Regions from separate parts of the Pseudomonas sp. Marseille-Q8238 genome, predicted to be linked through region 1. Evidence: predicted binding sites of a transcription regulator. Region 1 holds the regulator's gene; each other region holds the start of a gene.
What was found. The regulator sigma-54, encoded in region 1, starts transcription at its own class of promoters, with help from an activator protein. The targets are predictions, from matches to a motif close to ANTGGCATNNANNTTGCTNT.

Region 1 (3,276 bases):
CCGACAACATCATGGCCATCCTGGAAACCCGCAAGGACCTCGACCGCGCGGGCCGGCAGAAGGCGCTCGAAAGCCTGCTGCAGGAATTCCATATCAGCCACATCCGCGACAACCTCGGCATGAGCCTGTCCGGCGGCGAACGCCGTCGTGTGGAAATCGCCCGCGCCTTGGCCACCGAACCCAAGTTCATCCTGCTGGATGAACCTTTTGCAGGTGTCGACCCGATTTCCGTGGGTGATATCAAGCAGATCATTCACCACCTGAAAGCCAAGGGCATCGGCGTTCTGATCACCGATCACAACGTCCGTGAAACCCTCGACATCTGTGAAACCGCCTACATTGTCAGCGATGGCCAACTTATCGCCGAGGGCGATTCGGCCAGCATCCTGGCTAACCAGCTGGTGAAAGAAGTCTACCTGGGCCACGAATTCCGCCTCTGACACAAACACGCACTCATTGCGCGGATATTGTCAAGCCTAGGCAAGGCCATCAGTTTCGGGCATATAATTTGCTTATTGGCGGCGCTCCGGCGCCCTGTAGTGAATGGCGCACCAGCGCCGGCAAATAAGGTGCAAAGCTTCCTGCCATGAAACCCTCGCTAGTCCTCAAGATGGGCCAGCAGCTGACGATGACGCCGCAGCTGCAACAGGCCATTCGCCTTCTCCAGCTTTCAACGCTGGACCTGCAACAGGAAATCCAGGAAGCGCTGGAGTCCAACCCAATGCTGGAGCGCCAGGAAGAAGGCGAGGACTTCGACAACTCCGACCCACTGGCCGATGGTGAAGAACAACCGCGCCAGGTCGAGCAGGAACCCAGCTATCAGGAAACCACTACTGCCACCGTCGAGAATCTCGAAGAAGGCGAGTGGCACGAAAGCATTCCCAACGAACTGCCAGTCGACACCGCCTGGGAAGACGTCTACCAGACCAGCGCCAGCAGCCTACCAAGCAACGACGATGACGAATGGGACTTCACCACCCGCACCTCGGCCGGCGAAAGCCTGCAGACCCACCTGCTATGGCAGCTCAACCTCGCACCGATGTCAGACACCGATCGCCTGATCGCCGTGACGCTCATCGACTGCATCAACGACCAGGGCTACCTGGAAGAGTCGCTCGAAGAAATCGTCGAAGCCTTCGATCCGGAAATGGACGTCGAGCTGGATGAAGTCGAAGCGGTTCTGCGGCGCATCCAGCACTTCGAACCCGCTGGTGTAGGCGCACGCGACCTGCGTGAATGCCTGCTCCTGCAATTGCGCCAGCATGCCGCCGATACGCCATGGCTCAGCGAAGCCCAGCGCCTGGTCAGCGACCATCTCGACCTGCTCGGCAGCCGCGACTACAGCCAACTGATGCGGCGCATGAAGCTCAAGGAAGATGAGCTGCGCCAGATCATCGAGCTGATCCAGAGCCTCAACCCACGCCCTGGCTCGCAGATCGAATCCAGCGAACCGGAATACGTGATCCCGGACGTCATCGTGCGCAAACACAACGAACGCTGGCTGGTCGAGCTGAACCAGGAAGCGGTCCCGCGCCTGCGGGTCAACGCGCAGTACGCCGGCTTCGTCAAACGCGCCGACTCCAGCACCGACAACACCTTCATGCGCAACCAGTTGCAGGAAGCCCGCTGGTTCATCAAGAGCCTGCAGAGCCGCAACGAAACCCTGATGAAGGTTGCCTCGCAGATCGTCGAGCACCAGCGCGGCTTTCTCGAATATGGTGACGAGGCGATGAAACCGCTGGTGCTGCACGACATTGCGGAAGCCGTCGGCATGCACGAGTCGACCATTTCCCGCGTGACCACGCAGAAATTCATGCATACACCCCGTGGCATATACGAGTTGAAATACTTCTTCTCCAGCCACGTCAGCACCTCGGAAGGCGGTGAATGCTCCTCCACCGCGATCCGCGCCATCATCAAAAAACTGGTTGCTGCGGAAAACGCTAAAAAGCCGTTGAGTGACAGCAAGATCGCTGGTTTACTGGAGGCACAGGGCATTCAGGTGGCCCGTCGCACAGTCGCCAAATACCGCGAATCCCTCGGGATAGCGCCTTCGAGCGAACGCAAACGACTGATGTGACCCGCCCCTGAGGGAAGGCTTTTGCAGAACTGTACAGACATCCGACCGGATCTCCAGAACAGTCCTGCAAAAGCCTTCCAAGCCAGAGTGTTACGGTGGCAGGCCCGCTAGCCTGTCTCTTACACACGGCAACAAGGAGAAGCGGTATGCAAGTCAACATCAGTGGACATCAACTGGATGTGACCGACGCCCTGCGCGACTATGTCGGCGAGAAACTCAGCAGACTGGAGCGCCATTTCGACAAGATCACCAACGTGCAGGTGATAATGGAGGTCGAAAAGCTCAAGCAAAAAATCGAAGCGACGCTCCACATCGCCGGCGGCGAGGTGGTAGCGAACGCCGAACACGAAGACATGTATGCAGCGATCGACCTGCTCGCTGACAAACTTGACCGTCAACTGATCAAACATAAGGAAAAGCAGCTCGGACGCCTACAAGGTGCAACCGCGCGCTAAAACCTAACCCTGACATGATCCGACTTGAAAACATCCTGACCCCCGGCCGTTCCCTAGTGAACGTGCCGGGCGGCAGTAAAAAGCGCGTTCTGGAACAGATTGCCAACCTGATCGCGCGCGAATTGCCCGACCTTGATGCGCAAGACATTTTCGAAAGCCTGATTGCCCGCGAAAAACTCGGCTCCACCGGGTTCGGCAACGGCATTGCCATTCCCCACTGTCGCTTGCCCGGCTGTGCTGCGCCGATCAGCGCGGTATTGCGTCTGGATGCGGCAGTTGATTTCGACGCCATCGATGGCGCACCAGTCGATCTGTTGTTCGTTCTGCTGGTCCCCGAAGCGGCGACCGACGAACATCTGGAGCTGCTGCGCCAGATTGCCAGCATGCTTGACCGTGCCGAAGTGCGCGAGCGTCTACGCCAGGCTCAAAGCAGTGAAAGCCTCTATCAGGTCGTCGTTGCCGTGCAAAACGGCCAATAACCCCAGGGTAGGAATACTGTCATGCGCCTGATCATCGTCAGCGGTCGCTCCGGCTCGGGAAAGAGCACCGCCCTCGACGTTCTGGAAGATAACGGCTTTTACTGCATCGATAACCTGCCCGCCGGCCTCTTGCCGGAACTGGCCGAGCGACTGCTACTGCAAACAGAATTGCTGCACCCGCAGGTCGCGGTGTCCATTGACGCCCGCAACCTGCCCAGCCAGCTCCAACGTTTTCCCGAACTGCTCGACGAAGTCCGCGCCC
Region 2 (3,276 bases), 1.3 Mb from region 1:
AACCCGATTGGAAGATCGCGCCATTGCTTTGTGCGGCGGGCATCGGTGTGCGCGGCAATACCGGCGCGTAGTAGGGGTCGTCCGGCTTTGGCGGAGGCGACACACAGCCGCTCAGGGCGATGGCGCTCAGCACGGAAACAAGAGTAATCAGCCGGTTCATAACCACGTACCTCACGGCGAACGTATTGCTCAGGCAGTCACCGGCTCTCGCCAGCGATCACGCGTTAAAGTTGTTGCGTAATGAAAGACAGCATCTGGTCAGCGGTGGAGATGACCTTGGAGTTCATCTCGTAGGCACGCTGGGTGGTGATCATGTTCACCAGTTCCTCGACCACACTGACGTTGGAGTTTTCCAGGGTGTTCTGCAGCACCACGCCCAATCCGGTCAGGCCTGGTGTACCGATTTGCGGGGCACCACTGGAGCCCGTCTCAAGGAACAGGTTGTTGCCGATGGCTTGCAGACCAGCCGGATTGATGAAGTCGGCGGTCTGGATATTGCCGATCACCTGAGGGGCTGGATTGCCGAAGGTGGTGATAGAGGCAGTGCCGTCCTCACCCACGGTGAATGTCTGGGTTTCCGGCGGCAGTACGATGGCCGGCTCCAAGGCATAGCCTTGGGAAGTCACCACCTGGCCATCGGAGTTCAGGTGAAAGCTGCCATCACGGGTGTAGGACACCGTGCCGTCCGGCATCATGACCTGGAAAAAACCACGTCCGTTGACTGCGATATCCAGCGGCTGCTCGGTCGTTTGCAGGCTGCCCTGGGTGAACATCTTTTGCGTACCGGCGATGCGCACACCGGTACCCAACTGCAGGCCGGACGGCAGCTCGCTGTCCTGGCTCGACTGAGCGCCAGGCTGCTTGCGGATCTGATAGAGCAGATCCTCGAATTCGGCGCGATCACGTTTGAACCCGGTGGTCGAAACGTTCGCCAGGTTGTTGGAAATCGTGGTCAGGTTCATGTCCTGAGCGGACAGACCGGTTTTACTGACCCAAAGTGCCGGAAGCATTGTCTTCTCCTCGAACGCCGGTTTTACGGCGTTTCGCGCTGGTAATTAGTTGATTTGCAAGACTCGCGCCATGGCGCTCGAGTTCTCTTCGGCGGTGTGCATCATCTTCACGTGCAGCTCGAACTGCCGGGCCAGGGACATGATCGATGTCATCTCCTCCACCGCATTCACGTTGCTCGCTTCAAGAAACCCGGACGTCAGTCGTGCATTAGCGTCGGCTTCGATGGGTTGCGTCTGATCCTTGACCCGGATCAGGCCATCGGCGCCCTTCTCCATGGTTTTCAGATCCGGGTTCACCAGCTTGATCCGATCGACCTCGGCCATCACATTCGGAGCCTCACCGAGAGCGCGAATGGTGATGGTGCCGTCCTGGCCGATCTCTACTTTCTGCTCTGGCGGAATCGCAATAGGGCCGCCATTGCCGAGAACCGGCAAACCGTTGCCGGTGCGCAATTGACCAAGGGCGTCGATCTGCAGGCTGGCGGTGCGCACATAGGCCTCGCTGCCATCGGCGGACTGCACGGCAATCCAGCCCTGCCCATCGACGGCCACGTCCATGTCACGCCCGGTCTCCTGCAGCGAGCCTGGGGTGAAATCAGTCCCGGGGCGCTCGCTCATGGCATAGACCCGCGACGGGAAATGCTCGCCGAATACCGGCATCGAACGGGCTTGTTCGAAATCCCGGCGGAAACCGGTTGTGGAGATGTTCGCCAGGTTGTTGGCGTGGGCACGCTGGGCCATGGTGTTCTGGCTGGCGCCAGTCATGGAAACGTACAGCATCTTGTCCATGTTCTTCTCCGCGGGTCGGCACTTGCCGCTCATTACTCTGTTGACAGAGATATAGCAAAGCGTGTGCCACACCAGAGAAAAACTCTCAAACTATTGATTAATAAAGAATTTAAAAAACAAAAAAGCTCCATAAGGAGCTTTTCGACGACGATATCGGCGATGCCTTGCCGCAGGCGGCAAGGCATCGCCAGCCCATCAACGCAGGTTGATGATGGTCTGGGTGATCGCACTTTCGGTTTCGATGGTCTTGGCGTTGGCCTGGTAGTTGCGCTGGGCCACGATCAGGTTGACCAGTTGGTCTGACAATTCGACGTTCGACCCTTCAAGCGCGCCGGACTGCATCGCCCCCATGGTCCCGCTGCCGGGCGTACCGATCACAGGCTCGCCCGATGCCGAAGACTGGACCCAGGCCGTGCTGCCGATAGGCGTCAGGCCTTGCAGGTTGGCAAAGTTGGCCAGTGCCACCTGCCCCATGACCTTGGATTCCTTGTTGGTGTAGCGGGCAAAGATCACCCCGTTTTCGTCGATCTCGATACCGGCCAGCTCACCCGTGGTGTAGCCGTCCTGATTGAGGCTGTTGACTGCAAAACTGCTGGCGTACTGGGTGCTGCCGCGCATGTCGAACTTGATACCGGCCACGTTGGCCGCTGCCTGGTTTGGCCCCCAGACTGGCGGAACCGAGTCATCTGGAGCGGACGGTACCCAGTTATTCATGTTCAGGGTGCCGTCGGCATTCACGGTCAGCCCGGTAGCCGTGAGCTGATTCAAGTCCAGCTTGCCTGCCGAGGTGAACACCAGGTTGGCCGTGGCCGGTGTGGTCGCAATTTGCTCGGAGGCATTGAAGACTGCAGCGGCAACGCTCGCCGCCGTAGCGCCAGGCTGCGCTTCAGCTGCAGTTGCAGCAGCAACAACACTGGGATTACCCCCAGCCACAGATGCCAGCACACTGGCAGGCGTTGCACCGGCAGCCGCCGCAGCAGCGTTAGCCGCTTGTACCGAAGCAGCGTCACCCGAAGCATTCGCCGGATTACGTCCATCGACAAGAATATGCATGTCCCACGTGTTGGCACCGGTTTTCACGAAGTACTGCGTGAACGAGTGAGCATTGCCCTGAGAGTCGAAGATGGTGGCCGAGGTCGAGGAGTTGTAACTGGCACTGTCCTTCGGATTGAACGCCACCGTGGTAATCGGCGTGTTCGTCGAGTTCAGGTTGAACGGTTGGGTAATCACACCCGTTGGTCGCGGCGCCTGATTGCTCTTGTCGATACGCAGATCACCCAACTGGCCATTGAGCAGGTTGCCGTTGGCATCCACCCCATAGCCCTGCAAGCGGTAGCCCAGGTTGTTGACCACATTACCGTCACGGTCAGTGCCAAAATAACCAGCACGGGTATAGCTGATTGCCCCATTGTTACTGGTAACGAACATGCCATTGCCGTTGATCGCCAGGTCCAGCGGGTTCTGGGTGTAGTCCAGG
Region 3 (3,276 bases), 1.3 Mb from region 1:
CTGTTGATTGGCTGATGTTGGAGCTGACCGAAGCACAGATTGGCGGCTGGATAGGACAGTTCCTTCTGCCACTGTTTCGCATTGCTTCGATGTTGATGGTTATGCCGATCATTGGTACCCAGTTGGTGCCCACGCGAGTACGTCTTTATCTCGCCTTGGCCATCAGTGCCCTGCTTGTTCCGACCTTGCCGCCGATGCCGCAGGTCGATGCGATCAGCCTGCAATCCATGCTGCTGATTGGTGAGGAAGTGCTGATCGGCGTGATGTTCGGCTTCGTTCTGCAACTGTATTTCCAACTGTTCACTATCGCGGGACAGATCATTGCCATGCAGATGGGGCTGGGTTTTGCCTCGATGGTCGATCCATCCAATGGTGTATCGGTCCCGGTGATCGGGCAGTTCCTGCTGATGTTGGTGACCTTGTTGTTCCTGGCCATGAATGGCCATCTGGTAGTGTTCGAGGTACTGGCGGAGAGCTTCGTTACCCTGCCAGCAGGTGGTGGCCTGCTGACCAATCATTACTGGGTACTGGCCGGCAAGTTGAGTTGGGTGTTGGCGGCGGGGCTATTATTGGCCCTGCCTATCATTACGGCATTGCTGGTGATCAACCTGGCGTTTGGTGTGATGACTCGAGCCGCGCCACAATTGAACATCTTCTCCATCGGTTTTCCCCTGACATTAGTTGTTGGGATGTTCATCTTCTGGGTTGGTCTGTCCGATTTCCTAGCTCATTTCCAGGTGCTGACGACCGAGGCTCTGCAACAGCTGCGCGAACTGGCGCAGGTGCCATAGGAGGCTCGTATGGCAGAAAGCGAGAGCGGGGCAGAAAAGAGCGAGGAACCCACCAGTAAGCGCCAGGAAGAGGCGCGCAAGAAAGGGCAGATCGCCCGCTCCCGCGAACTCAATACCCTGGCGATCACCTTTTCTGGTGCAGCCGCCTTGCTTATGTACGGCGGGCAGATGGCGGACGGGTTGCTAGGCATCATGCGTGGCAGTTTTTCCTTGTCACGTGAAGTGTTGATGGATGAAGGCTCCATGTCGCTTCACTTGCTGGCGGCGGGTAAAGCCGCTGCTGAGTTGCTGCAACCCTTCATCACGATTTTGATGATTGCCGCGATTCTCGGCCCGATTGCGCTGGGTGGCTGGTTGTTCTCCATGGAGGCGATGCAGCCGAAGTTCAGCCGGATGAATCCTCTGGCTGGGCTCAAGCGCATGTTCTCGCCCAAGGCCTTGGTCGAACTGCTAAAGGCATTGGCCAAGTTCGTGATCATCCTATTGGTGGCTTTGGCTGTACTTTCGTCCGATCAGGATGACCTACTGGCGATCGCCAACGAGCCTCTTGAATCAGCTATTTTGCACAGTGCACAGATTGTTGGCTGGAGCGCCTTGTGGTTGGCCAGCGGGCTGATCCTGATCGCTGCTGTCGATGTGCCGTTCCAGCTCTGGGATTCGAAGCAGAAGCTCAAGATGACCAAGCAGGAGGTGCGTGACGAGTACAAGGACAGTGAGGGCAAACCCGAGGTCAAGTCGAAGATTCGCCAGATGCAGCGCGAAATGGCTGAGCGTCGGATGATGCAGGCTATCCCGGATGCCGATGTGGTGATTACCAACCCGACGCACTTCGCCGTGGCGCTCAAATACGACCCGACCAAGGGCAATGCTCCGGTGTTGTTGGCAAAAGGTGGTGATTTCCTGGCGCTGAAGATTCGTGAAATCGCTCAGGAGCACAAGGTCACGTTGCTTGAGTCACCGGCGTTGGCGCGAGCGGTGTATTTCTCCACCGAGATCGATAACGAGATTCCTGCCGGTCTTTACCTGGCGGTCGCTCAGGTGCTGGCTTACGTCTACCAGCTCAAGCAGTTCCGCTCCGGCAAAGCCAAGCGTCCCGATCCGCTCCGGGATCTCCCCATTCCGCCTGACCTGCAGCGTGATCGCTGAGTCTTTGAGGCGATCGCACTGCATTTTCGCCAAGTTGGAATACTTCTTGCGATAAGCCTGGCCAGACGCCATCTCGCGTCAAAAGTTTGAACGGCTGGGGATATGACGTGGCAGTAGACAGAGCGCAACTGATCGGCAACATGCGCAGCATGGGACGCGGCAACTTTGGCGTGCCTATCCTGTTGCTGGTAATGCTCGGCATGATGATGCTGCCGGTGCCGCCGTTCCTGCTGGATGTCTTCTTCACCTTCAACATCGCGCTGTCCATCGTCGTCCTGCTGGTTTGCGTGTATGCGCTGCGCCCGCTGGATTTTGCCGTGTTCCCCACCATCCTGTTGATTGCCACGCTATTGCGTCTGGCCCTGAACGTCGCATCGACGCGCGTCGTGCTGCTGCATGGCCAGGACGGGCATGACGCGGCCGGTAAGGTCATTCAGGCTTTCGGTGAGGTGGTGGTCGGCGGTAACTATGTGGTCGGTGCGGTGGTCTTCGCCATCTTGATGATCATCAACTTCGTTGTGGTTACCAAAGGTGCAGGGCGTATCTCCGAGGTGAGCGCACGCTTTACCCTGGATGCCATGCCGGGCAAGCAGATGGCCATCGATGCGGACCTCAATTCAGGGCTTATCGATCAGGTCGAGGCCAAGCGCCGGCGTGTCGAGGTGGCTCAAGAGGCGGATTTCTACGGTTCCATGGACGGTGCCAGCAAGTTCGTTCGTGGTGATGCCATTGCTGGCCTGCTGATCCTGTTCATCAACCTGATCGGCGGGATTGCCATCGGTGTCCTGCAGCACAACCTGAGTTTCAGCGAAGCAGGGAAGATCTATTCGCTGTTGACCATCGGTGATGGCCTGGTCGCCCAGATTCCGTCGCTTCTGCTGTCGACCGCCGCAGCGATCATGGTGACCCGTGTTTCCAGCTCGGAAGACATGGGTGCCCAGGTCAATCGACAAATGTTCACCTCACCCAAGGCGCTTGCCGTATCGGCTGCCATTCTGGTTGCCATGGGCTTGGTACCGGGGATGCCACATGTCTCGTTCATCGGCCTGGGTGCTATCGCAGCTGGCGCGGCCTATTGGATCTGGCACAAGAAGAACAAGGTTAAGGTCGAGGCCGAGCAGGAGGTTCAGCGCCAACAAGAGCTGCTGCCGGCGCAGAAGGCCCAAGAGGTCAAGGAACTGGGCTGGGATGATGTAACGCCCGTCGACATGGTCGGCTTGGAGGTAGGCTACCGGCTGATTCCTCTAGTCGACCGCAACCAAGGTGGGCAGTTGCTGGCGCGGATCAAAGGTGTGCGCAAGAAGCTGTCGCAGGAGATGGGCTTTCTCATGCCCTCGGT

Region 2: a site for sigma-54 is predicted at 1,851-1,870, ahead of ACWPW0_RS10620 (flagellar basal body rod protein FlgF). Genes of this name have one in related genera too.
Region 3: a site for sigma-54 is predicted at 1,971-1,990, ahead of flhA (flagellar biosynthesis protein FlhA). Genes of this name have one in related genera too.

The regions. Positions count from the first base shown of each region.
Region 1 is NZ_CBCOPI010000001.1:1,033,237-1,036,512, reverse strand. It holds gene lptB (LPS export ABC transporter ATP-binding protein) at 1-440, shown strand, start outside; gene ACWPW0_RS04570 (RNA polymerase factor sigma-54) at 587-2,080, shown strand; gene hpf (ribosome hibernation-promoting factor, HPF/YfiA family) at 2,227-2,535, shown strand; gene ptsN (PTS IIA-like nitrogen regulatory protein PtsN) at 2,550-3,014, shown strand; gene rapZ (RNase adapter RapZ) at 3,036-3,276, shown strand, end outside.
Region 2 is NZ_CBCOPI010000001.1:2,287,996-2,291,271, reverse strand. It holds gene flgH (flagellar basal body L-ring protein FlgH) at 1-160, opposite strand, end outside; gene flgG (flagellar basal-body rod protein FlgG) at 225-1,010, opposite strand; gene ACWPW0_RS10620 (flagellar basal body rod protein FlgF) at 1,056-1,799, opposite strand; gene ACWPW0_RS10615 (flagellar hook protein FlgE) at 1,995-3,276, opposite strand, start outside.
Region 3 is NZ_CBCOPI010000001.1:2,343,933-2,347,208, forward strand. It holds gene fliQ (flagellar biosynthesis protein FliQ) at 1-15, shown strand, start outside; gene fliR (flagellar biosynthetic protein FliR) at 15-791, shown strand; gene flhB (flagellar biosynthesis protein FlhB) at 801-1,937, shown strand; gene flhA (flagellar biosynthesis protein FlhA) at 2,078-3,276, shown strand, end outside.